One region of the Mesorhizobium sp. M0317 genome, then DNA from elsewhere that is predicted to be linked to it. Evidence: predicted binding sites of a transcription regulator. Region 1 holds the regulator's gene; the other holds the start of a gene.
What was found. The regulator PhoB, encoded in region 1, activates phosphate uptake and scavenging genes when phosphate is short. The targets are predictions, from matches to a motif close to TGTCATNNANCTGTCAT.
Positions count from the first base shown of each region.

Region 1 (5,043 bases):
GCGGCCCTAGGTCTCGGCGCCTCCAAGATGCAGATGGTGTTCCATCACATCCTGCCGCTTGCCGCCCCAGGCATCCTTACCGGCACCATCATCGGCCTGGCGCGTGCGCTCGGCGAGACAGCACCGCTGCTCTTGATCGGCATGGTCGCTTTCGTCGCCGATTATCCGACGACGCCTTTCGATCCGGCGACCGCGCTGCCGGTTCAGATCTATATGTGGGCAAACGAGGCTGAGCGCGCTTTTGTCGAGCGCATGTCCGGCGCCATCATCATCCTGCTCGTCTTCCTCATGGCCATGAACATCACCGCGATCGTGCTCCGGCGCCGGTTCGAGCGGCGCTGGTAGAAAAAAGGCAATTTGGTATGAACATCATGACCGAACAGTCCCTTGAGAATGCAGTGGGCGACAAAATGAACGCCAAGTCGAACGAAGTCATCAAGATGCGCGGCGACAAGGTCGGCGTCTTCTACGGCGACAAGCAGGCGTTGTTCGACGTCAATCTCGACGTCCGCCAGAACCAGGTGACGGCGCTGATCGGCCCCTCCGGCTGCGGCAAGTCGACCTTCTTGCGCTGCCTCAACCGCATGAACGACACCATCGATTCGGCGCGGGTGACCGGCAAGATCACGCTCGATGAAGACGACATCTACGACAAGAACATCGATGTCGTCGAACTGCGCGCACGCGTCGGCATGGTGTTCCAGAAACCCAACCCGTTCCCGAAGTCCATCTACGAGAACGTCGCCTACGGCCCGCGCATCCATGGGCTGGCCAAGCGCAAGTCCGACATGGACCAGATCGTCGAGCAGAGCCTGAAGAAGGCTGCGATCTGGAACGAGGTCAAGGACCGCCTGCAGGAGCCCGGCACCGGCCTGTCCGGCGGCCAGCAGCAGCGCCTGTGCATCGCGCGCGCCATCGCCGTGTCGCCGGAGGTGATCCTGATGGACGAGCCCTGCTCGGCGCTCGATCCGATCGCCACCGCCCGTGTCGAGGAGCTGATAGACGAGCTGCGCCAGAACTACACGATCGTCATCGTCACCCATTCGATGCAGCAGGCGGCGCGCGTCTCGCAGCGCACGGCGATGTTCCATCTCGGCTATCTCGTCGAGGAGGGCGCCACCGACAAGATGTTCACCAACCCCGACGACAAGCGCACCCAGGACTACATTACCGGCCGCTTCGGCTGAGCCGTCCGGCGGGTGAATTTTCAGGCACGAGGACCAAGATCATGGGTGAACATACCGTCGCCTCCTTCGATGAAGAGCTCGGGCAGATCAGTAAGCTGATCCGCGACATGGGCGATCTGGCCGGCTCGATGGTCAGCGGCTCGACCAAGGCGCTGCTCAATTCGGACAATGCGCTGGCACAGCGTGTCGTGTCCGACGACGCCATCATGGATGCGCGCCAGCGCGAACTGGACGACCGCGCTATCACGCTGATCGCCAAGCGTCAGCCGATGGCCAACGATCTGCGCGCCGTGGTCGGCTCGATCCGCATGGCGGGCGACCTCGAGCGCATCGGCGACCTCGCCAAGAACATCGCCAAACGCGTCGGCACCGTGGGCTTGAGCGTCACGCCGCGCGACCTCTCGCACTCCATCGATGCCATGGCGCAACTGGTGCTGATCCAGGTGCAAGGCGTCGTCGAGGAATATGCCGCCACCGATGCGGCAGCTCTTGCAAAACTCAGGAATGACGACGAGCGCATCGACGTCAAATACACGTCCGTGTTTCGTGAGCTCTTGACCTACATGATGGAAGACCCTCGCAACATCACCGCCTGCACGCATCTCTTGTTCTGCGCCAAGAATCTTGAGCGCATCGGCGATCATGTCACCAACATCGCCGAAAATGCGTATTATGTGCTGACCGGCCAGCAATTGCCCGCCAATCGTCCGAAGCAGGACGAGACGGCGATGGCCACGCCGGCCTGATGAGGGTGAACTGCCTATGATCGCGCCACGCATCATGGTCGTGGAGGACGAGGAGCCGCTGGGCGTGCTCCTCCGCTACAACCTCGAATCCGAAGGCTATCAGGTCGAGGTGGTGACACGCGGCGACGAGGCCGAGATCCGCCTGCAGGAAAACGTGCCCGATCTCCTGGTGCTCGACTGGATGGTGCCCGCTGTTTCCGGCATCGAGCTCTGCCGGCGGCTTAGAGTGCGGCCCGAAACCGAGCGGCTGCCGATCATCATGCTGACCGCGCGCGGTGAGGAAAGCGATCGCGTGCGCGGCCTGTCCACCGGCGCCGACGACTATCTGGTCAAGCCATTCTCGACGCCGGAGTTCATGGCGCGCGTGAAGGCGCTGCTGCGCCGCGCCAAGCCGGAAGTGCTGTCCAGCGTGCTCAAGGTCGGCGACATCGTGCTCGACCGCGAGTCGCACCGTGTCTACCGCAAGAAGAGCGAGATCAGGCTCGGACCGACCGAGTTCCGGCTGCTCGAATTCATGATGCGCCATCCCGGCCGCGTGTTCTCGCGCAGCCAACTGCTCGACAATGTCTGGGGCGAGACGATCTATATCGACGAGCGAACCGTCGACGTCCATGTCGGGCGCTTACGCAAAGCGGTCAACAACGGCCGCATGCCGGATGTCATCCGTACCATTCGCGGCGCCGGCTACGCGATCAGGGAAGACTAGGATGCTGCGCGTCGCGCCGTTGCCGGCCATTCAGGCGAAATGCTTGCCGGATTTGGCCTGAATGCCCGGCGCGAAAATCTCCTGATCGACGAAGCCGAGCGCGCGCATGGCACAGCCTTCGCGGATCAGCGGCAGCTCGTTGGGCTCGGTGTCGAAGGAGATCGATTTCGAGTGCTGGCCGCCGGCGGTCTGGGCGATCGCTTCGCGCAATGCCGGTTCGATCAAGTCGAAGGCGGCGGCGCTGACGCCTACCATGGCGACGGGTGCCGGATCGATCAGCGCAAACAGGCTGCCGAGGCCGAAGCCGAGCGCCTCGCCGGCCTTGCAATAGGCTTCGCGCTCCGGGCCGTCGGTTTCGCGGGCGCGCGCGGCGAGTGCGCGCATATCAGCGTCGCCGATATCGACCGGCTCGGCATCCTCGCCCATCATTTTGGCGCTGCGCCAGATGGCGTAGTTTCCGGCATAGGCTTCCACGCAGCCGCGCCGCCCGCAGCGGCAGAGCGCGCCGCCCGGACGGTGGATCATGTGGCCGAACTCGCCGCCCGAGGAATGGGTGCCGGTGAACAGTTCGCCTTTCAGCACCAGGCCCATGCCGATGCCGTGCGATAAGAGGATGGCGATAAAATTGTCGCGGTAGCGCTCGGGCTGGCGCCATTGCAGGGCCACCGCCATCATATTGCAGTCGTTCTCCATGGTGGCAGGAATGCCGAATTCCGCTTCCAACATGTCGGCGAAGGCAATGTCGGTCAGTGGCGTGATTGGCGACCACAGCATGGCCCGCGCCTGCGAATCGGTGATGCCCTGGATGCCCATGGCAATGCGGGCGATGCTCTGGACATCGAGGTCCGGGTCCGCGAGACGCCGCCCGACGATTGCCACGCATTCGCCGATCAGCTCGTCGCGCGGCATGGTCAGCGTGTCGAGCCGGCGCTGTTCTTCCGCGACCACCTGGCCGGCATAGTCGATGACGGTGACGGAGAGGAAGTTCAGCGACAGCACCACGGTCATGACCGCCGCCGCTTCCGGGTTGAGGCCAAGGCCGACCTGCGGCCGGCCGCGTTTCAGCGAGCCGGTCTCGCCAGGCTTGCCTTCAATCAGGATGCCTTCTTGAATCAGATCAGACGAGATTGCCGATATCGTCGAATGGCTGAGGCCGGTGGTCGCCGCAATCTCGGTCCGCGACGGCTGGCCGGCCCGGCGCACGGCCGAAATCACCATCGCACGGTTGCGACGGCGCAGATCGTCGTGGCGGATCCCAACCGACATTTGTTTCCTCCCGGCCTCCTCGCGCCTCATGATAGTGAAGGCGTTCGACGGCACCAGCCAAATATTGGCAGACGCCGGCAGCCCTGTCATTGTTTATTGCGGACCTCGAAAAAATTCGGCACGGCCATCAGAATCCATCAGAATCGATGTTGACAGCGCCTTATCATTGAACCAGTATTTTTTCGAGGCTCGAAAAAATAGGGCCTCTGTGTGCAGGCCTTCGGGCCGGTTTTGTCGCGCCGCACGCGGCGCAGGGAGGATTATGATGAACAGATTTGCAGCCGCCATGCTGGCGGGTGTCGCCATGTCGCTGGCGCTGATGTCGGTCGCGCAGGCGAAGGACAAGGTCATCGGCGTGTCGTGGTCGAACTTCCAGGAAGAGCGCTGGAAGACCGACGAGGCGGCGATGAAAACGGCGATCGAGGCTGCCGGCGACAAGTACATTTCCGCCGACGCGCAGTCCAATCCCGGCAAGCAGCTGACCGACGTCGAAAGCCTGATCTCGCAGGGCGCCAACTCGCTGATCATCCTGGCGCAGGACGCCTCGGCCATCGGCCCGGCGGTGCAGAAGGCGCTGGACGAAGGCATTCCGGTCGTCGGCTATGACCGCCTGATCGAGAACAAGGACGTCTTCTACCTGACCTTCGACAACAAGGAAGTCGGCCGCATGCAGGCCCGCGAAGTGTTCAAGGCGAAGCCCGAAGGCAACTATGTCTTCATCAAGGGCTCTGGCTCGGATCCGAATGCCGATTTCCTGTTCTCGGGCTCAATGGAAGTGCTCAAGGAAGCCATCGACTCGGGCAAGATCAAGAATGTCGGCGAGGCCTATACCGATGGCTGGCTGCCGGCCAACGCGCAAAAGAACATGGAACAGTTCCTGACCGCCAATGACAACAAGGTCGATGCCGTGGTTGCGGCCAATGACGGCACAGCCGGCGGCGTTGTCGCCGCGCTGACGGCGCAGGGCCTTGCAGGAACGGTTCCGGTCTCGGGCCAGGACGGCGACCATGCCGCTCTGAACCGCATCGCACTCGGCACGCAGACGGTGTCGGTGTGGAAGGACGCGCGCGAACTCGGCAAGAACGCCGCCGAGATCGCCTCGCAGCTCGCCGATGGCAAGAAGACGGGCGACATTGCC
Region 1 covers NZ_JAMYRV010000030.1:77,629-82,671, forward strand. Annotated here, with positions in the region: gene pstA (phosphate ABC transporter permease PstA) at 1-345, shown strand, start outside; gene pstB (phosphate ABC transporter ATP-binding protein PstB) at 363-1,187, shown strand; gene phoU (phosphate signaling complex protein PhoU) at 1,229-1,933, shown strand; gene phoB (phosphate regulon transcriptional regulator PhoB) at 1,950-2,639, shown strand; gene NKI88_RS20570 (ROK family transcriptional regulator) at 2,670-3,905, opposite strand; gene xylF (D-xylose ABC transporter substrate-binding protein) at 4,171-5,043, shown strand, end outside.

Region 2 (5,043 bases), on a different contig from region 1:
GGGCGCCATGTTTGCCCGTCCGCGCGGGATGCCGAGGCCGGTGTCGGGCGGCTCGCCGGCGGCCGGCCGGTCCTCGATCATGTGCATGGTGCGCCAGCGGCCGAAGCGATAATAGGCGGCGGCCAGCACCAGCGAGGTGATCGATCCCGCCGGAAAACTCCACCACAGCGCTTCCTCGCCGATGTAGCTCCTGAAGAAGTAGGCAAAGCCGGTACGCACGACCATCACGGAAATCACCAGAATGATCAGCGGCGGCATCACGGCACCGGTGGCGCGCACGGTCGCGAACAGCACGATGGTGACGCCGAACAGGATGAACGACCAGGACGCCACCTTGTTGATGTGGGCTGCAATGTCGATTGCGGTGCTGTCCCCGCTAAGGAACAGGCCGAGTACCGGCCTGTCGAAGAAGAACAGCAGCGCCACCAGGGCGCCGGTGAGCACCAGGTTGAAGCCGACGCCGGACGCCGCGATGCGACCGATGCGGTCCCACCGCCCTGCGCCGACATTCTGGGCCGCCATCGACGAGACTGCGGCGCCGATCGCCAGTGCAGGCATCTGGATATAGGTCCACAGCTGCGCCGCGATGCCATAGGCGGCGGCGACCTGCGAGCCGTAGGAGTTGACGATGCCCATGACGGTCAGCGCCGCCGCCGAAATGACGATCATCTGCAGGCCCATCGGCACGCCCTTGAAAACGACGATCCTGAGCAGCGCCGGATCCGGCCGCAGCAGAGCGAGGTTCGCGCCGGCGAGCCGCAACGGATGCTTTCTGGCATAAAGCACGACGAGGATGGCGATCACGCTCACCGTCTGGCCGATCAGCGTCGAGGTGGCGGAGCCGGCGATGCCGAGCTCGGGGAAGGGGCCGATGCCGCGAATGAGCAGCGGATTGAGGATGATGTCGAGCACGACGGCGAGCGCCATGAAGAAAAATGGCGTGCGCGAATCACCCGCACCGCGCAGCACCGTCATGACGAAGGACAGAAGATTCATCATCGGCACGGCGACGAAGATGATGCGCAGATAGGAGCGCGCCAGCGGCAGCGCATCGGGCGGGGTGCCCAGTGTGTTGAGGATGGCGTCGACCCAGATCCAGCCGCAGACGGCGAAGATAGCCGAGACGAGGAAGAAGAAGCTGGCGCTGGTGCCGACGATGCGCCGCGCCTCGGGCAGGTCGCGGGCGCCGACCGATTGCGCCACCAGGATGGTCGCGGCCATGCCGATCCCGAACACGGTGCCGAGAATCAGGAACAGCACCAGATTGGCGTTTGAGGTCGCCGTCAGCGCCGATTCACCGAGGAAGCGGCCGACCCAGACGGCGTTGATCGAACCGTTGAGCGACTGCAGCACATTGGAACCGAGCACCGGAAGCGCGAACAACAGCAGCGTGCGAGGGATTGGGCCGCTGGTGAGATCGCCGGTGCGCCGGCGCGGTGGTATTTTTTCGTCCATGGGCTGTTCGGCGACGGTTCATCTCAAAGTCCGCCCGGCAATGATCGCCGATTTAACGGACAAGGTCGATGCGGCATCGGAACATCACGCTTAACGCGGCTGAGGCGATCAGGTTCTCAAAGCTTGCGTAATGGGCTATGGGTCATCGCCGCGAGGGGCCGCAAACCGGGGGGATCATGTCCGACAATCCATTATTTTCCGAGCGCCTGAATAGGCGCGCGTTTCTGGGAGCATCCGCTTTGGGTGCCGCTGCCTTGGCACTTTCGGCCTGCACAACCACTGATGTGGCAGTACCGCCGACGCCGGCGCCGGCACCCGCACCCGAGCCCGCTTTCGGCGATGCCGCCACCATGTATTCGGCGCGCGTCGATGAGGGCTTTTCATTGCCGGCAATCCCCGTCGCCAAGCTCGATCCGAAATTCGTGCGCCAGATCGTGGACGATCCGACCGGCGAAAAACCCGGCACGATCGTCGTCGATACATCCGAGCATTTTCTCTATCTGGTGCGCGACGGCGGCAAGGCAATGCGCTATGGCGTCAGCCTCGGCAAGGCCGGGTTTGGCTGGACCGGCAGCGCCGTGATCCAGGCGCGCAAGAAATGGCCGGTGTGGACGCCGCCGCCCGAAATGATCCAGCGCCGGCCGGAACTGGCGAAATACAAGGACGGCATGCCGCCCGGACCGCAGAGCCCGCTCGGTGCGCGCGCGCTCTATCTGTTCCGCGACGGCAAGGACACGATGTACCGGCTGCACGGCACGCCGGAATGGGATTCCATCGGCAAGAACGCGTCGTCAGGCTGCGTGCGCTTCATGAACCAGGACATCATCGACCTCTACAGCCGGGTCAACGGCGTAGCCCAGGTCTATGTGCGCCCGAACCTGTCGGCCGCGGGCAAGATCATGGCTGTGTCGAGCCGGACCGCCGAGCCGATCGATGCCGGCGTGCCAAGGGATGCGGAGATTTTGAAATAGGTGCCTTCACGGCATCGCTGATCGCCGACAAACGGTTAGAGGCGGACGCGCCGGGCGCGTCCGCCTTTCCGTATACGGCTACTTGTTGGCGAGGCCCGGAAGCGTGACCTGATAGACCAGGAACATGGTGTCGACATCGGCGCCGTCATCGGCCTTGTAGGGCGCGCCGACCTGAAAACCGTCTTGGGTGAGAAAGTCGTTATCGTTGCCGACGAACAGGAAATAGTCGTCGGGCAGCGCCGGATCGAGCAGGCTGACCACAGACATTGCTTCCCACTTCTCCGAGAGATTGTTCTTGTCGTTCGGCTTGCCGTCATGCAGGCCGAAACGGCCGAGTTCCTTGTTGTCGTTGATGTCAATGAACGGCGTCAGCTTGGCCGGGGTCACCGAGGGGTCGAGCACGCCCTTGGGCGCCAGCGGCTTGTCGGCGGCATCGAAGGCGCCGCCGGCAATGTCGGTGGCGCCAGAGACGTCGACGACGAAAATCTGGCGCAGCAGCGAAGTATCGCCCTTCACCCCCTGGCCGTTTCCGCTGTCGCGCGCCAGCATCAGGAAGGTCTTGTCGGACAGCGCCACGATTTCGCTCTGCGCGGCGACCTTGGTCTTGTCCTTGGCGTCCTTGAACACCGGCAGCGGCACGGCATATTCATGCACCAGCTTGAGATGGGCCGGGTCGGAGGCGTCGTAGACCAGCGCGCGGGTGTTCTGGCGCGTCGCGGGCGAATCGCCGCCATCCTGGCGGGGCGCCGACTGCAGCACAGTGATCAGCGACTTGCCGTCCGGCGTCAGCGCCATGCCTTCGAGGCCTTGATTGTTCTGGCGGCCGGTTTCGGGATCCTTCGGATCGGGTTCGGCTGCACCGGGGCCCGGATTGTCGGAGGCGAAGTTCGGCGCGCCCTTGCGCATCGGCACCAAAGCGGCGGGCGGCTGCGTTGCCGACAACAGATGGCCGTCGGCCGAGAAGCGGTAGATGTTGGGGCCGTATTCGTCAGAGATGAACATGGTGCCGTCGGGCAGCCGCGCGATCGCCTCATTGTCGAGCGCCAGCTTGCCATTGGCCTCGGGCAGGATCGGCAGGTCGCCATTGGCCGCGCGCAAGCCGTTGAGCGGATCGAGACCGGTGGCGTCTGCGCCCTTGTCGTCGGTGAGCAGCAGGGAATCGGCTAGCGTCGCCTTGACGCCGGTCCTTTCCTGGCCGGCGGTGGGCGTGGCGCCCAGTGCGGTCGGCGTGAACTCGATGCGAATAGTGTTGAGCCGCGGCCGGTAGTCGGTGGTGCCGACGACATTGTAGCCGCGATCCGGCAGCAGCCACAGCGAACCCTTGTAGCCATCCGCGCCATGGGTCCAGCTTGCGGCGTCGATCGACATGCCGGAGCCGGAGCCGAAGGTCTCGCCGAACTTGTCCTTCTGATCGGCCGGAATGCGGCCGACGCCGACCAGGCCCTTGTTGACGAAGCCGCCAACGGTGGCGGTGCTGTCGGCAAGGGCAGGGGTCAGGGCGCTAAACAGCGCCAATGCGGCGCCGAGCGACACGGTTCGGTGCAGATTTTTCATGGGATAACCTCTTTGTGACGGAACGGGCCGGAACGGCCGGATGACGAAGCCGCCGCAATCGACGATGCCGCGCCCACCGATGAGCGGTCTAGGACGCGAAGATGATAGTTGCGTGACAGACCGTGTCGCACGCGCTCCGGAACCATTTTCCAGCCTGATCCGTTGCACGCGAGCCCAAGCGTCGCCTGCGATGGCCGGTCGAGCCCCGGGCCCAGGAGGGATAAATGGGTTTCGATCAGTATCACGAGCCACCGGAAGAACTGACGCAGGAGGTGCGGACCTTTGCCCGCATGATCACCTCGTTGATCGAAGAGGCCGAGGCGATCAGCTGGTACGAACAGCGCATGTCGGTCGAGAAAGACCCTCAGGCCAAGGCGATCATGAAGAACGCGCAAGGCGAGGAGTTCAAGCATTTCGGCATGGATCTGGAATTCCTGCTGCGCCAGAAGAAAGACTGGCGCACGGAACTGAAGGAAATCCTGTTCACCACCGGCGACATCGTCAAGGCCGGCGAGCGGGGCGAGAAGAAGGTGGATTGAGGCCCGCCGGCCTTCCTCCGCGGCGGATCAATCGCTGTCGCGGGCGATCAGCTCCAGCGGCCAGACTTCGCGGATGATGCGCGGACCTTCCGGGCCGGCAAAGGCGGGAAGCGAGGCCAGCAGCATTTCGGCCAGCCGCCGGCCCATCGGCTCCAGCGACGGACGGAAGGCGGTCAGCGCCGGCGAGAAATAACGGCAGAGCGGCGTGTCGACGATGACGATCACCGCGATGTCGTGGCCGGGCCTGATGCCCATCTCGGCCAGTGCTTTGCAGCCGCCGAGCGCCATTGCGTCATTGTTGAAGATGATGGCTGTGGGCCGGTCCTTGGAGAGCATCACGCGCGGCGTCACCTGGTAGCCTCCGGCCTCGTTGATGAAGCCGTCGGCGATCAGGCCGGGGTCGACTTCGATACCATGCCGCTTCAGCGCCTTGCGGTAGCCGTCGAGGAACAGGTAGCCGAAGTTGAGATCAAGCGAAGGGCGGATGGCGGCAATGCGGCGGTGGCCGCGCGCGACCAGCCGGT
Region 2 covers NZ_JAMYRV010000017.1:7,995-13,037, reverse strand. Annotated here, with positions in the region: gene NKI88_RS14235 (MATE family efflux transporter) at 1-1,455, opposite strand, end outside; gene NKI88_RS14230 (L,D-transpeptidase) at 1,632-2,426, shown strand; gene NKI88_RS14225 (esterase-like activity of phytase family protein) at 2,505-3,980, opposite strand; gene NKI88_RS14220 (ferritin family protein) at 4,205-4,519, shown strand; gene NKI88_RS14215 (LacI family DNA-binding transcriptional regulator) at 4,547-5,043, opposite strand, start outside.
Region 2: NKI88_RS14225 (esterase-like activity of phytase family protein) is a predicted target of PhoB. The motif match lies at 4,082-4,098, and genes of this name have one in related genera.